3 regions of the Ensifer fredii genome follow, and region 1 is predicted to be linked to each of the others. Evidence: predicted binding sites of a transcription regulator. Region 1 holds the regulator's gene; each other region holds the start of a gene.
The links. The regulator LexA, encoded in region 1, represses DNA repair genes until DNA is damaged. The targets are predictions, from matches to a motif close to TGTTCNNNNTGTGTTCNG.
Positions count from the first base shown of each region.

Region 2: NXT3_RS12460 (ribonuclease T2) is a predicted target of LexA. The motif match lies at 2,547-2,564, and genes of this name have one in related genera.
Region 3: ruvC (crossover junction endodeoxyribonuclease RuvC) is a predicted target of LexA. The motif match lies at 2,820-2,837, and genes of this name have one in related genera.

Region 1 is NZ_CP024307.1:1,910,087-1,915,534, forward strand. Features, by position in the region: gene NXT3_RS09515 (hypothetical protein) at 1-90, opposite strand, end outside; gene NXT3_RS09525 (hypothetical protein) at 493-1,011, opposite strand; gene NXT3_RS09530 (hypothetical protein) at 1,172-1,471, opposite strand; gene lexA (transcriptional repressor LexA) at 1,978-2,688, opposite strand; gene NXT3_RS31945 (hypothetical protein) at 2,923-3,090, opposite strand; tRNA gene NXT3_RS09540 (tRNA-Ala) at 3,403-3,478, opposite strand; gene NXT3_RS09545 (sugar phosphate isomerase/epimerase family protein) at 3,566-4,336, opposite strand; gene NXT3_RS09550 (hydroxyacid dehydrogenase) at 4,333-5,343, opposite strand; gene NXT3_RS09555 (DUF2264 domain-containing protein) at 5,340-5,448, opposite strand, start outside.
Region 2 is NZ_CP024307.1:2,527,917-2,533,364, forward strand. Features, by position in the region: gene ettA (energy-dependent translational throttle protein EttA) at 1-1,629, opposite strand, end outside; gene NXT3_RS12460 (ribonuclease T2) at 1,749-2,522, opposite strand; gene NXT3_RS12465 (alpha/beta hydrolase) at 2,755-3,708, shown strand; gene NXT3_RS12470 (thiamine pyrophosphate-binding protein) at 3,767-5,413, shown strand.
Region 3 is NZ_CP024307.1:3,384,264-3,389,711, reverse strand. Features, by position in the region: gene NXT3_RS16680 (MBL fold metallo-hydrolase) at 1-592, shown strand, start outside; gene NXT3_RS16675 (YebC/PmpR family DNA-binding transcriptional regulator) at 719-1,465, shown strand; gene NXT3_RS16670 (LLM class flavin-dependent oxidoreductase) at 1,708-2,709, opposite strand; gene ruvC (crossover junction endodeoxyribonuclease RuvC) at 2,879-3,391, shown strand; gene ruvA (Holliday junction branch migration protein RuvA) at 3,642-4,259, shown strand; gene ruvB (Holliday junction branch migration DNA helicase RuvB) at 4,407-5,447, shown strand.

The sequences.
Region 1 (5,448 bases):
CAGCACACCTGGGTATACTCCAATCAAAATGGACTTGCCGTTGACCTCTATCCGAACATCATCACAGAAGATTGAACGGACCTCGATCATCGAGACCACCTAATCGCATGGCTTATCCTGGCCGCGCGCGGCATTTTCTGGTGCGCTGATGTGGAAAGCACCACTAGGTTGTTTACTTGCTCCGGGTGATGAAAGCACGTGGCATGGCGCATGTTTGCGACTGGTTCTTTCAGGGGCCAGCACGAGTCCACCTTCATAACGCGACCGTCGATCGCGAATAAGATTCGAGCAGCAGTATCGATCGTCCAGTTGCCGGGCGCGCCTAAGAGCCTTGAGACCTGGGCCGGATCCTTCCCAAGCCGCCTTGCCAAAGTAGCGTTAGAGATACCTGACTCCACGCAGTTACGCACGACGAGGTCATACATGTCCTCGCGAGCGTTCTCTGCCACATAGCCAAGCGTTCTCTCCGATATGCGCTGGTCGCCTTGCGGTTCAGCCAATATTGAAGTGCTTGGAGACATAATCTTCCACCTTTTCACCATAAATAGGGGGATGCCCCGGAAATAGGGAATCCCATTCTTGCCTGCATAGTTGTGCTGCCGCTCGAAAGTCCAAGCCTGCTCGCGGCATCCATTTGAGCAACACCAAGATGTCTGGCTCGGCAAATCCGCCAAAAACTCGGATGGCGGGCTGCGGGTCTCGGATCCGAACGTCGACGATCCCCAGAAGTACGGGGTCCACCCTTGCTATTGTGCAACTGGCGTCTTTGTCGTGCGGGTCCATGCCAAACGTCACATAGGACCCGTTTGAGATGCGCTCCAAGACAGATAATGTCCTACCGGAAAGCCTGGCGAACCGGCCGTCGACACCATCTCCGTCCACGAATTGCTGCACTTCTTTTCCAAGAAAAATGTGCCTCTGGACCAAATAGGACGGACGGGCGGGAACAAGTAAGCGCAGCGTCTCATCGGGGTTCTCGCAGTGTGTTTTTATTACCTCGCTTATTGACATATATGTCAACACATCCCCGTCAACAAATTATTAATTTTTGAAATCATCAACCCTTCGTGATGTTCACGAGCGTTGCAATATGCGCACAACCATTCGTTAGACGGCTGATTGAAGCGATCTTTGTCTCAGAGTCAACAGCCGCTGGCTCCGCCGGAGGCGCTCAGGGACGCTCGCTGTGTTGCTGCTCCACTTGATCGGCATATCCTTCAGCGGCCGGCCTTGGCGTGAACATGTAGATCAGGTCGTCGCATCCGAGCCCGCATCTCTGGTGCTCTCTCAGCTGCGTCCTGCGCTCACAGCTCTGGCCGATCAGGTTTATAAAGTCGCGGATAGGCATGTCGGCGCCGTGCTTTTCGATCAGCCGAGCGACGTTGTAGCGGCCCTTTCGCCCGCACTGCGAACAGGTCAGAACCATCTGGGGGAGGGTGAATTCGGCGAGTGTTCGTAGACGTTCAGGCATGCGCGATGCTCCTCGTTTGAGGTTGTCGAATCCCGCATGTCGTGAAGGGCGCCCGCACGCGCCGATGAGCAATTATCCTCGGTTTTCCGTTTCTGAAAAGTCGAGATTCCTCTGAAAAATCAATGGTGCAAAAACGGCAAAAAACGAGGCGCTTTTGGACCTGTTTTTCAGAAACGACATTGATTTTATTGGAAGTGGAGGGGATTTGCAGTCCTCTGCGTCACCACTCCGCCACGAGGCCTCTCGTGCTCGTAAAATCGAGCGATGGCGGGCGTTTAAAACGAATCCATGTGGAGCGCAAGAGGGAGACGTTCAAAAAAGACGCCCACAAACAGCTTTGAACAGGCCGGAATACGAGAGCGCTTCTTGCCGGTGGCATGGCGGACGCCGAGACCAATAAACGCCGGCCGCAGTAAGCGAGATCACGGAAGGCAAAGAGAACAGTTCTGTCGTCGCGACCGCGCGAAACGACCGCACACAGGATCGGCACAGGAACCCAAATCGGCCTAGTGATAGCGCCGGATCAGACCGACGAGTTTGCCCTGAATTTTCACGCGGTCGGGTCCGAAGATGCGCGTTTCGTAAGCCGGATTCGCCGCTTCCAGTGCGATCGATGCGCCCTTGCGGCGGAATCGCTTCAAGGTTGCCTCCTCGTCGTCGATCAGGGCGACGACGATGTCGCCCGGGCTGGCGGTGCTGGCGTTGCGGATGATCACCGTGTCGCCATCGAGAATGCCCGCCTCGATCATCGAATCGCCCTTGATTTCGAGGGCGTAGTGCTCGCCGCTGCCGATCATCTCGACCGGCACGGAAATCTCGTGCGTATTGTTCTGAATGGCCGAAATCGGCACGCCGGCGGCGATCCGGCCCATGACCGGCACTGTTATAGACGCGCTCTCGACCGGCGGCGTTGGCGCCGGCTTCGGTGCCGGGGGCTTGCCGAGGCTGCCCTCGATGACGCTCGGCGAGAAGCCGCGCCGCGGCTGGGCTGGGCTCGAATAGGCTTCCGGCAGCTTGATGACCTCGAGCGCTCGGGCCCGATTGGGTAGCCGGCGAATGAAACCGCGTTCTTCCAGCGCAGTGATCAGCCGGTGGATGCCCGATTTCGACGCAAGATCGAGCGCATCTTTCATCTCGTCGAAGGAGGGCGGGACCCCGGATTCCTTCATCCGTTCATGAATGAACAGAAGCAATTCCTGTTGCTTGCGGGTCAGCATGCGCGTCACTCCAGATTCGCGAAACAAATCAAGAACAGAAACTATCCGTTCCATATGTGTTCCGCAAGCACTTAATATTCCGTGAACTCATGCGTCGAGGCGCGTCCGCTATCAGGGCGGCACGGACGGTTTGCGGGTTTCGATGGTGGTGAAGACTTGCGTGCGGCAAGCGTCACACATAGGCGAGCGTTTGCTCACCTTTGACGACGCTGTGCATCGTCTTGACAAGCCGTCCTAGTAGGCGAGGCGCAGCCCGCCGGGGCTAAGAACGTCGAAGTCGGGTTCAGGGTAGGGGCCGTACCACTGGGTGTAGGTCGTGTTGCCCGTAGCGCCTGTCGTGGCGCATCCTGAAAGTGTGAGAAGAGCGATTAAGGCGGCGGCGATCAGAGATTTGAGAGGCATGGTAGTCCCCACTTGCGGGAGTTGCCGATATGCAATGATGCCAGGTGCTAAGTCTCTCTCAAATCAGGCTCTTTGGCAAGCGAGGGGCAAGGCGGGAAGACGGCACATCGGGTGGAAAACACCGCTCCCTCTGACTTCGGGTCGCTCGCTTCTTAACGGAATTCGCGTTCGCAATGGGTCTGCTGCGAACACAGTCTGAAGTGGTGGTCGTCCGAGGGTGACGAGCCACGTCGGATCGGCCCGCTACAGAGATGTCGCTGATGTCTTAGCGATGTTCTGTTACCTATGTCTCCGGGTCGGACAAAGGTCGTTTGGTGGAGTCGAAGGGAGTCGAACCCTCGACCTCCGCAGTGCGATTGCGGCGCTCTCCCAACTGAGCTACGACCCCAGCCGTTCACCTATATAGGCGGATTTGAGCGCCCGCGCCAGTCCCTCCCGGCGTCTCGCGTGGGGAGGATCGGGGCCGTCGTGGATGTCACTCGAGGAGAATTTGCTTGAGCGTCGCGGCGTCCTCGATGAAGGCGGCGGGATCGTCATTGGCGACGAATTCCAGCATTGCAAAGCGTCGCCCGGTCCAGCGCGATGCGGGGAGGGCCGTGAGGACGCTTCGCCAATAGTCGGATGCCGATGCCAGGGGAAAACGGTTGCGATTTCGATCCCAGGCGAAGACGTGGACATGAGATACATGCTGACCGATGCGGGCGACCTCTGCGAGCGCCTCGCCGAGCTCCAGCCCGGGCCGCGGCTGCCAATAGAGATAAACATTGTCGTGGGCGATCGCGTCGATCAGGCGGCTTGCCGAGTCGGTCGTGTCCGTCAGCGATCGCGGGTGATATTCCAGCGAGACGGTCACGCGGTGGCGCGCGGCTTCGGCGCCCATGTCGCGGATCGCCTTTGCGGCATCACGTCTTTCGCCTGCGCTGTAGTCCTTTGAATCGCGCCGGCGGGTGCCTGGCCAGATGCGGATATTCGAGGCACCGAGTGCAATCGCGCTCTCGAGCGCACGCCTGAATTCGATGAGGTCGTCAGTCGGTGGCGCGACATAGGATCCGTAGGATGTCGTCAGTTCGGCCCTTGCGCTGAGGAGCCCGACGATCCGGGCGTTGGACGTGTCGCCTGGAGCAATATGAGCGTCGCCTGCCCATTCGATCGCCGCAAGACCGGCGCTCCGGGCTAAGCCGACGATTTTTTCCGGAGGCAAGCTCCTGAAGGTGACGGTGCAGAGCCCCGGTTCGAAATCGCTCATGCAATGCGCTCCAGGTCGTGCTTGCGGACTTCGAACAGCAGCTGCCGGCCTTCCAGAAAGCGCTCGATTTCGTCGACGGCCATTTCGCCGAGCCGCGTCCTCTCAAGTCCGATGGCGCCGGCAATGTGCGGCGTTAGGAAGACGTTCGGCAAATCATAGAAAGGCGACGTTCCTTCCGGCACCTCGGGATCCGTCACGTCGATGACGGCATTGATTGCGCCCGTCTTCAGCCGGTCTATCAGTGCGGCCTCGTCCACGAGCGCACCCCGCGCCGTATTGATCAGTGTCGCACCGTTCTTCATCAGGGACAGCCGCCGCCCGTCGATCATGTGCTGGGTCTCGGGCAGAGAAGGCGCATGCAGCGAGACTATATCCGAATGCGCCATCAGCGTCTCGAGATCGGCTTTTTCGACACCGATAGCCGAAGCGCTTTCTTCCCCGACCAAGGGATCGTAGAGCAGCACCCGATAATCGAAGGGGCGAAGCAGGTCGATCACCCGCCTTCCGATCCGCGAGGCGCCAACGATGCCGATGGTGCGGCGGTAGTTTCCAATAGCCTGCCCCTGCAGCAGCTGGATGCGCTGACGCCCTCTGTCGGCGGCATAAAGGTCGCGGAAGCGAAAAACGTGCTTGCCCGAAAAAATGATTGCCGCCAGCGTGAACTCCGCGACCGGCACGGCGTTGGCTTCGGCCGCATGGCTGACGGTGATTCCTGCATCGAACACGGACAAATCGATCAGGTCCTTGACCGTTCCTGCCGCATGGACGATGAGCCGAAGGCGAGGGGCCGATCGAAGGGCGTTCGCATCGAAGCTCGGGGCGCCCCAGCCGGTCACCAGGATCTCCGCTTCGGCGAGCAAGCGGCTTCCCCGGCCGTCGCCGAAAACGGTCATGGGTTGCCGATCGAGTATGCGAGCGAGACGGTCTATGCGTGCGAAAAGTTCCGGTGTGAGTACGTGTTCCGTCCTTTCGGGCTGCATCGCGAAGGCAATCGCCGGGGGGGTCATGACATGCGTCCCGGCGCTTGCATGGCGCTGACCCTTACGCCCTCTTCGGCGACGGTGCGCAGTTCGGCGATCTTGGGGACAGCGGGCGGACCTTCCCAATCGCCC
Region 2 (5,448 bases), 620 kb from region 1:
CGTCACCCGCTTCGGGTTGACCGAGTCGGGACCGAGCCGGCGGATCTTGTCCTTCTCGTAATCCTCGAAGTTGCCTTCGAACCATTCGACATGGCTGTCGCCCTCGAAGGCGAGGATATGGGTCGCCAGGCGATCGAGGAACATGCGGTCGTGGCTGATGATCACCGCGCAGCCGGCGAAGTTTTCGAGCGCATCCTCGAGTGCGGCAAGCGTCTCGGTGTCGAGGTCGTTGGTCGGCTCGTCGAGCAGGATGACGTTGCCGCCGGCCTTGAGCATCTTGGCGAGGTGCACGCGGTTGCGCTGGCCGCCGGAAAGCGTGCCGACCTTCTGCTGCTGGTCACCGCCCTTGAAATTGAAGGACGAGCAATAGGCCCGCGAATTGACCTCGTGCTTGCCGAGCCTGATGACGTCGTTGCCGCCGGAGATTTCCTCCCACACCGTCTTGTTGCCGTCGAGCGCGTCGCGGCTCTGGTCGACATAGCCGAGCTGCACGCTGTCGCCGATGCGGATCGCGCCCTCTTCGGGCTGCTCCTGGCCGGTGATCATCCGGAACAGCGTCGTCTTACCGGCGCCGTTCGGGCCGATGACGCCGACGATGCCGCCCGGCGGCAGCTTGAAGCTCAGGCCCTCGATCAGCAACTGGTCGTCATAGCCCTTGGAGATGTTCTCCGCTTCGATGACCACCTGGCCGAGCCGCTCGCCGACCGGAATGATGATCTGGGCGTCGCCCGGACGCCTGTCGGCCGCCGCCTTTACCAACTCGTCATAGGCGCGGATACGCGCCTTCGACTTCGCCTGGCGGGCCTTCGGGCTCGAGGCGATCCACTCCTGCTCGCGGCTGATGGCCTTCTGGCGGGTCGCCTCTTCACGCCCTTCCTGGGCCATACGCTTGGCCTTTGCCTGCAGATAGGCGGAATAGTTGCCTTCATAGGGAATGCCGCGGCCACGATCGAGCTCGAGAATCCAGCCGGTGACGTTGTCGAGGAAGTAGCGGTCGTGGGTGATCATCAGCACGGCGCCCGGATATTCGCGCAGGTGCTTTTCGAGCCAGGCGATCGTCTCGGCGTCGAGATGGTTGGTCGGTTCGTCGAGAAGCAGCAGGTCCGGCTGCGACAAGAGCAGCTTGCAGAGTGCCACGCGGCGCTTCTCGCCGCCGGACAGATTGGTGACCTCGGCGTCGCCCGGCGGGCAGCGGAGCGCGTCCATCGCCATTTCGACTTGGCTGTCGAGATCCCAGAGGTTCTGGCTATCGATGATGTCCTGAAGCTTGGCGCCCTCTTCCGCCGTCTCGTCGGAATAGTTCATCATCAGCTCGTTGTAGCGGTCGATGATCGCCTTCTTCGCGGCCACGCCTTCCATGACGTTCTCGAGCACGTTCTTCTGCGCATCGAGCTGCGGCTCCTGCGGCAGGTAGCCGACGGTCGCGCCTTCGGCGACCCAGGCCTCGCCGGTATATTCGTGGTCGAGCCCGGCCATGATCCGCAGAACCGTGGACTTGCCGGCGCCGTTGGGGCCGAGAATGCCGATCTTAGCGTCCGGATAGAACGACAGATGGATGTTCTCCAGGACCTTCTTGTTGCCATAGGCCTTGTTGAGCCCGGCCATGTGGTAGATAAACTGACGTGCCATAAAGGAATGCTCCGCATCGGAAGGGGAAATTTGCCCGCTATGTAGGCGAATTATGGTGGCGGGGCAATCGCCAAAGGGCCCTGCCCGCGCCGTTCCCTTGCTGCGATAAGCCTTCCAGTTCAGCCCCGCCCGGCGGCGTCGGCGATCCCCTTGGCGCATTTGAACTCGGTCGGCCCGGCCGCCTTTATGAGGCCCGCGAGACCCGCTTGGCCCGAGAGATCGCCGGAAAGCCCAATGGTGAAACCGGTGATTACGCTGCGGCCCTCGACGGTCTGGCAGCGCATGCGCACCCGATCACCGGCCCCTGCTCCGAAACTCTGTTCGAAGGCCGCCTTGATCTGCTTTTCGCCAATCTCCGAACCGATCCTGTCGGCAAACAGGGCACGCACCGCCGATGCGTTCAGCTCGTCGAGAAGACGAAGCTGGAGCGTGAAATAGTCGTCGGCGTTGTCGGCCTGGCAGGTGCCGCTTCGCAGCCATTGGTGCCGGTCGAGGCCGGATTTCACCCCCGGCATGGCGACGATGAGACGCGCGGCGGTCTCGTCTGCCATGGCGAGTTTCGGCAGCTCGAGCCACTCCCCCTTGCGGTCTTGCGCCTTCAGTTCCGTCTCCACGCCGCAATAGCTCTTCTTCAAGGGCCAAAGGCCGTGGAGCGAGAAATGCGTCGCATCGAACCGGTCCGAGGTCTGGTCGACGCATTCCTTGCGCGTGGGCCGCGTCTCGCAAAAACCGGGCTGCCAACTGACCGCCAGCACATATTCCGTCCTTGCCCCATCCGGTACCGTCTTCATCTCTTCACCCGGCGACTCCTCTGCGGCGGCCAGAGACGACATCCCCAACCCAAGAGCAAGCGCTGCAACTCTTACCACCTGTACGATAGCTCGCACTGCCATAACGGCCTCCAGTAAATACAAAACGAGAACAAACTAACAACAAAAGCGGGAAAGTTGCAACCCCCAATATGTCTCTTCGAATCGGTTCTGATCTCATGCGCAAGAAGCAACAAGCAGCGATTGCCTTTGACCGCCAAATCGATTTGATATCGCGGGGAGTGTTGGGCGGATGGTGGATCAGCCTCCATCGCAATAGCTGCTCTGCGGCTATTGGATTTGATTGGAGTGAGGCATGTTCGGGCAGGTAAGGACACTTCAAAGCCCGACGGGTGCGACGCTCGCATGGCGCCATCGGACGGCTTCCGATGCGCCGCGAGGCATATTGCTGGTCAGCCATGGGCTTGCCGAACATTCCGGCCGCTACGCCCGCTTTGCCGAAGCCATGGCCCAGCATGGCTTCCATGTCTACGCACACGATCATCGTGGCCACGGCGAGAGCCGCGCGGCCGATGCGCAGCTCGGTCTCTTCTCTAAGCGCGGTGGCTCCGAAAAGGTGATTGCCGATCTGCGCGCCGTGCGGCAGATGGCCGCCGCCAACCATCCCGGGCTGCCGGTCGTGCTGTTCGGCCACTCGATGGGTGGGCTGATCGCCCTGAACGCTGCCGAGACCGATCCGGAACTTTATGACGCGCTCGCCGTCTGGAACTCCAATTTTCGCCCCGGTCCCGCCGGCCGCGGCGGCCAACTGATCCTCGCGATCGAACGAATGCTGAAGGGTTCGGACGTCCCGAGCCCGCTGCTTTCGCAACTCACCTTCGGCGCCTGGAGCAAAGCCATTGCCGCTCGGAAGACCGAATTCGACTGGCTGTCGCGCGACGAGGACGAAGTTGCAAAGTATATCGCCGATCCGCTCTGCGGCTTCGAGACCAGCGTCTCACTCTGGATCGACGTCTTCGAACTTGCCTTTGCCGGTGCGCGGTCCGACCGGCTCGCCCGCTTGCCGGCGACGCTGCCGGTCCACCTGGTCGGCGGCAGCGCCGACCCCTCAACCTTGAACGGCGACGTCATCGACTGGCTCGGCCGACGCATGAAGGCGCGCGGCATGGCCGACGTGACGATCACGATATATGAGGGAATGCGCCACGAGACGCTCAACGAAATCGGCCGCGAAACCGCGACGGAAGATTTCGCCCGCTGGTGCCTGAAAGCCGTCGGGGTGAGGAACCGCATAGACGAAACAACATGACAGATCCCGCAAGCCGGCGATCTGATCGAAACGGACGATAGCATTGGGAGGTGCCGACATGAAGACGGGCGGGCAACTGGTGGTCGAGGCGCTCATCGCAAACGGCGTCGAGCGCATCTCCTGCGTGCCGGGCGAAAGCTACCTGGCCGTTTTGGATGCGCTCCACGACACCGACATCGACGTCGTCGTCTGCCGCCAGGAAGGCGGTGCGGCGATGATGGCGGATGCCTGGGGCCGGCTGACCGGCGAGCCCGGCATCTGCATGGTCACGCGCGGCCCCGGCGCCACCAATGCCTCCGCCGGGCTTCACGTCGCCCGCCAGGATTCGATCCCGATGATCCTCTTCATCGGCCAGGTGCAGCGTGACGCCCGCGAACGCGAGGCCTTCCAGGAGATCGAATATCGCCGCGCCCTCACCGAGGTCGCCAAATGGGTGGGCGAGATCGACGATCCGGCGCGGATTGCTGAATTCGTCACCCGCGCCTTTGCCGTCGCGACCTCCGGCCGTCCCGGACCGGTGGTTCTGACACTGCCGGAAGACATGCTGACGGAGCGAACGGAAGCTCCGGCCGCCCGCCCTTACCAGCCGGTCGAAAGCCATCCGGGACCGAGCCAGATCGCTCGGCTCGCCGATCTCCTCACGGAAGCGAAGCGCCCAATTGCCATTCTCGGCGGCACCCGCTGGTCCGCGGAAAGCGTTGCCGATTTTGAGCAATTCGCCGAACGCTGGCATCTGCCGGTCGGCTGCTCCTTCCGGCGCCAAATGCTCTTCGATCACCTGCATCCCAGCTATGCCGGCGACGTCGGCATCGGCGTCAACCCGGCGTTGGCAAAGGAAATCAAGGAAGCGGATCTCGTCCTGCTTCTGGGCGGTCGCTTCTCGGAAATGCCCTCCTCCTCTTATACCCTCCTCGATGTCCCCTATCCGAAGCAGAGACTGGTGCATGTCCATCCGGATCCGTCGGAACTCGGCCGCGTCTATAGGCCGGATCTGGCGATCGCCGCGAGCCCGCGCGACTTTGTAGCCGCGCTAGCGGGGATTGAGCCCACCGGAACGCCTGGCTGGGCGCCGCGCACGGCCGCCATGCACGAGACTTATCTCAGATGGTCGACGCCGCCGGAGACCGGGCCGGGCGACGTGCGGATGGGACCGATCATGAACTGGATCGAGGCGAACACGGCGCCGGACGCAATCTTCACCAACGGCGCCGGCAACTACGCCACCTGGCTGCACCGCTTTCACCGCTTCCGCCGCTACGGCACGCAAGCCGCGCCCGCCTCAGGCTCGATGGGCTACGGCCTGCCGGCGGCGGTCGCGGCGAAACGCCTTCACCCAAACCGTGAGGTCATCTGCTTTGCCGGCGACGGCTGTTTCCTGATGCATGGGCAGGAATTCGCCACGGCGGTTCGTTACGCCCTGCCGATTATCGTGCTGGTCATCAACAACGGCATCTACGGCACCATCCGCATGCATCAGGAGCGGGAATATCCCGGCCGCGTCAGCGCCACGGATTTGACAAATCCGGATTTTGCGGCGCTTGCCCGCGCCTATGGCGGCCATGGCGAGACGGTCGAGCGGACGGAAGAGTTTGCCAATGCATTTCTCAGAGCGCGTGCCAGCCGCAAGCCGGCGATCATCGAGATCAAGCTCGACCCGGAGGCGATCACGCCGGCACGGACGCTGAGCGAAATACGCAAGGGCTGAGGGAAAAGACGGCGCCTGAATGAGAGCCCGGCCGG
Region 3 (5,448 bases), 1.5 Mb from region 1:
CGGGATTTCGATCGCCACCGATTACAACGGCTGGTTCCGGACCGCGACGCCGCCCGACGTCGTGACCATGAACAAGGCCCATTCGAGCCACTATACGCTGACGCCGGACCCGGCGATCCGTCACGTGCTGCATGGTTGGGGCGAGGATGGCGAGCCGGCCGACCACGATCTCGTCGTCGGCGATACCTATATCCGCAACGTGACGACCGACATCCGCTCCGGCTTCGAGGGCATGGAGCCGGACGGCAATTCGATCTTTATATTCGAGGTGGCAGGACTCTGCATCGGTCATCTCGGCCACCTCCACCACGAGCTCGACGACAGCCACTACCGGCAGATCGGCCGGCTCGACGTTTTGATGGTGCCCGTCGACGGCGGCCTGACGATGGGGGCGGAAAGCATGAGCCGCGTCACGTCGCGGCTGCGCGCCGCGCTCATCCTGCCGATGCACCGGCGCGGACCGCCGATCGGCGATTTCCTGGCGATGTTCGGCGACGACTATGACAAGAGCTTCGCCACCGGTCCGAGCATCACGGTTTCGCTGCGCACTCTGCCGAGCAAGCCGCTGATCCATGTGCTCCAGGGGGTTTGACGGGCGGAACTGCATTTGCGCGTGAGTCGAATTACGCGTGCCGGAACGGTGGCCCTGCTGGACGAAAAGCGGCAATGAAACTATAAGGCGCCCGATCCCAACAAATTCATGCATGCAGAGGGCGTCATGGCTGGCCATTCACAGTTCAAGAACATCATGCACCGCAAGGGCCGTCAGGATGCGGTGCGCTCGAAAATGTTTTCCAAGCTCGCGCGCGAAATCACCGTTGCCGCGAAGACCGGCCTGCCCGACCCGGGCATGAACCCGCGCCTCCGGCTCGCCATCCAGAACGCCAAGGCGCAGTCGATGCCGAAGGACAATATCGAGCGCGCCATCAAGAAGGCTGCCGGCGGCGACGCGGAGAACTACGAAGAAGTCCGCTACGAGGGCTATGGCCCGGGCGGCGTCGCCGTCATCGTCGAGGCATTGACCGACAACCGCAACCGCACCGCCTCCAATGTCCGCTCGATCTTCACCAAGGCCGGCGGCGCACTCGGTGAAACGGGTTCGGTGTCCTTCTCCTTCGACCGCGTCGGCGAAATCACCTACCCGCTTTCGGCCGGCGACGCCGACAAGGTGATGGAAGCGGCGATCGAATCGGGCGCCGACGACGTGGCGACGGACGAGGAAGGCCACACGATCATCTGCGGTTTCGAAGATATCGGCGACGTTTCGAAGGCGCTCGAAGGCGTGCTCGGCGAAGCCGAGACCGTCAAGGCGATCTGGAAGGCGCAGAACACAGTGCCGGTCGACGAGGAAAAGGCACAGTCGCTGATGAAGCTCATCGACAACCTCGAGGACGATGACGACGTCCAGAACGTCTATTCGAACTTCGAGGTGTCCGAGGAAGTGCTGGCGAAGCTTTCCGCCTGAGGTCTGTTCGGCGCTGGGCAAGCGGGCGTAATACCCCCCTCTGCCCTGCCGGGCATCTCCCCCGCAAGGGGAGAGATCGGCAAGCGGCGATGTTCCGCTCAATCAATTGCTCGTCACGCGAACCGTGAAAACTGGTCTCTTTGACATTCGCAAACTCAGTGCCAGGCAGCGCTTTGCTTCTGGCCGATCTCCCCCCTTGGGGGAGATGCCCGGCAGGGTAGAGGGGGTGGCACCCTTTGCGGTCAAGCAGCCCGCGCCAAATCCGCTTGCGCCTGTGCGAATAGCTTCAGCGAGTGCAGCCGCTTCTCCATGTCGAAGATCGGCATGGAGACGATCAGCTCGTCGGCCCTGGTGAGATCGACGAAGGACGCGATCTTGCGGCGGATGGTTTCGGGACCGCCGACGACCGCATAGCTCATCGCATGGTCGACGAAGATTTTTTCGTCCGGAGTCCACAGCCCCTCCATCGACCGGACGGGCGGCGGGAAGCGACCACGCGCATTGCGGCGAAGCGCCAAGAAGGATTGCTGCATCGAGGTGAAAAGATAGTTGGCCTCCTCGTCCGTGTCGGCCGCAACGCCCATGACGCCGACCATCACCTGCGGCTTGTCGAGCTGCGGCGACGGCGTGAAGCGCTCGCGATAGATCTCGAGCGCGGAGAGCAGCATATCCGGCGCGAAGTGCGATGCGAAGGCGAAGGGAAGGCCGAGCATGCCGGCGAGATGGGCGCTGAAGTGGCTCGAGCCGAGCAGCCAGATCGGCACGTTCGAATCGGCCCCCGGCACGGCGATGATTTTCTGATCTTCGCTGACGGGCCCGAGCAGCGCCTGAAGCTCCACGACATCATTCGGGAAATTGTTCGAGCTTGCTTCCATATTGCGCCGGAGCGCCTGGGCCGTCCGCATGTCGGTGCCGGGCGCACGGCCGAGGCCGAGATCGATACGGCCGGGATAAAGGGCGGCAAGCGTGCCGAATTGCTCGGCAATGACGAGCGGCGAATGGTTGGGGAGCATGATGCCGCCGGAGCCGACGCGGATGCTCTGCGTCGCCGAAGCCACATGCGAGATGACGATCGAAGTGGCGGCGCTGGCAATTCCCTTCATGCCGTGATGCTCGGCCAGCCAGAAGCGCCTGTAGCCATTCTCCTCCGCTGCGATCGCCAGCCGGCGCGAGTTTTCCAGCGACTGGGCGACGCTGCCCCCTTCGGTAATCGGCGACAGGTCGAGAACGGAAAAGGGCAGCATGGCAAACGCTTTCAATTAAGAGAAATTGATCGATCGCAATGTAGGTTCAAGTTTCTTTGCGCCAAGGCCCCGCCTGCGTTTTTCCTTCGGCGGATGTCGTTTCTGTGTAATGTTTTTGTTTTGTTCACTTTTTGCTGGCAGCGTCCCGTTGACCGACATAGGGTGAGCCATGCAGACGACGATTCGCATCATCGGCATCGATCCGGGCCTGAGACGCACAGGCTGGGGCATTATCGAGACGCTCGGCAATTCGCTGCGTTTCGTCGCTTCCGGCACGGTGACCTCCGACGGCGAGATGGACCTTGCCTCGCGCCTCTGCCAGTTGCACGACGGGCTTGCCGAGGTGGTGCATGGCTACCAGCCGCACGAGGCGGCGGTGGAACAGACCTTCGTCAACAAGGACGCGACGGCGACGCTGAAGCTCGGCCAGGCGCGCGGCATCGCCATGCTGGTTCCGGCGCGCGCCGGCCTCCGGGTCGCCGAATATGCGCCGAATGCGGTGAAGAAGGCGGTAATCGGCGTCGGCCATGGGGAGAAGCAGCAGATCCATATGATGTTGAAGGTGCTGATGCCCAAGGCCGAGTTCAAGGGCAACGACGCCGCCGACGCGCTTGCCATCGCCATCTGCCATGCGCACAACAGGCAGGCGATCACCAACCGCCTTGCGGCGCTTGCGGGGTAGGGCAGGCAATGGCGGCTAAGCCCATCCCCCTCTGGCCTGCCGGCCATCTCCCCCACAAGGGGGGAGAATATGTGCCGCTGGCCACTGGTTCCTACCGAAAGGTTTCAGCAAGTGGAACGCTGCCGTGGAGGCACGGATCGTGCCACTCCTTTTCTCCCCCCTTGTGGGGAAGATGGCCGGCAGGCCAGAGGGGGTGCGCGGAACGCAAGCCTCAAAGGGACGTACAGGGACCCAGAAAGACGGAAGCCAGATGATCGGCAAACTCAAGGGCACCATCGACGAGATCGGCGAGGACTATGTCGTCCTCGACGTTCACGGGGTCGGATATGTGGCCTATTGTTCGGCCCGCACGCTCGCCAAGCTCGGCTCGACCGGCGAAGCTGCGGTGCTCTTTATCGAGACCTATGTGCGCGAAGACCAGTTGAAGCTTTTTGGCTTTCTCTCGGTCCTCGAGCGCGAATGGTTCCGCCTGCTGCAGACCGTCCAGGGAGTGGGCTCGAAGGTGGCGCTGGCGCTGCTTTCGACGCTGACACCCGGCGAACTCGCCAACGCCATCGCGCTGCAGGACAAAACGTCGGTGGCGCGCGCGCCAGGCGTCGGACCGAAGGTGGCGGTGCGCATCGTCACCGAGCTGAAGAACAAGGCTCCGGCCTTTGCCGGCGACATGGCCCCGACGATCGGCCTCAAGCAGGAACTGAGCGAGGGAGTTGCCTCTGCTCCCGTCGCCGATGCGGTGTCGGCGCTCACCAATCTCGGCTATTCACGCGACCAGGCGGCGAACGCGGTCGCCGCGGCCTTGAAGAATGGCGGCGAGGGGGGTGACAGCGCCAAGCTGATCCGCCTGGGATTGAAGGAGCTGGCGCGCTGAGGCGGGAAGCCTTTCTGCAGCCACAATGGAATAGGAGTGAGGGTGTGCGCGATCGCACTGGATTGACTGCCGCCCGCGCACTAAGGTTGGGACACGCGGGGGCGAAATCGAGCGGCCGCGCGATCCATCCCGCAACGGAAGTTTGAGATGACTGAAGCCGCACGCCTGATTGCGCCGGAAAAGCGGGGCGAGGACCTCGATGCGACGCTGCGCCCGCAGTCGCTCGACGAGTTTACCGGCCAGGCGGAAGCGCGCGCCAATCTGAAGATCTTCATCGAGGCGGCCCGCAACCGCGGCGAGGCGCTCGATCACGTTCTCTTCGTCGGCCCGCCCGGTCTCGGCAAGACGACGCTCGCGCAGATCATGGCGAAGGAGCTCGGTGTCAATTTTCGCTCGACGTCAGGACCGGTCATAGCTAAGGCCGGCGATCTCGCGGCGCTGCTCACCAATCTCGAAGAGCGCGACGTGCTGTTCATCGACGAAATCCACCGGTTGAACCCGGCGGTCGAGGAAATCCTCTATCCGGCCATGGAGGATTTCCAGCTCGACCTGATCATCGGCGAAGGGCCGGCGGCGCGCTCGGTGAAGATCGATCTTGCCAAGTTCACGCTGGTGGCGGCGACGACGCGCCTCGGTCTCTTGACAACGCCGTTGCGCGACCGCTTCGGCATCCCGGTGCGGCTCAATTTCTACACGGTCGAGGAACTGGAACTGATCGTCCGTCGCGGCGCGCGGCTGATGGGCCTCGGCATGACCGATGAGGGCGCGCGCGAAATCGCCCGCCGGGCGCGCGGCACGCCGCGCATCGCCGGCCGGCTGCTGCGCCGGGTGCGCGACTTCGCCGAGGTGGCGCGGGTCGAGGCCGTGACGCGGGAGCTTGCCGACGAGGCGCTGACGCGGTTGCTGGTCGACAATATGGGACTTGATCAGCTCGATCGCCGTTACCTGACGATGATCGCCCATAATTTCGGCGGCGGCCCCGTCGGCATCGATACGATCGCGGCCGGCCTATCGGAGCCGCGTGATGCGATCGAGGATATCATCGAACCCTATCTGATCCAGCAGGGTTTCATCCAGCGTACGCCGCGCGGCCGCGTGCTGACGGCGAACGCCTGGAAGCATTTGGGGCTCAATCCGCCGAAGGATGTCCAGGCGGCCCAATTTCGTCTGACACTCGAGGAGGATTGAG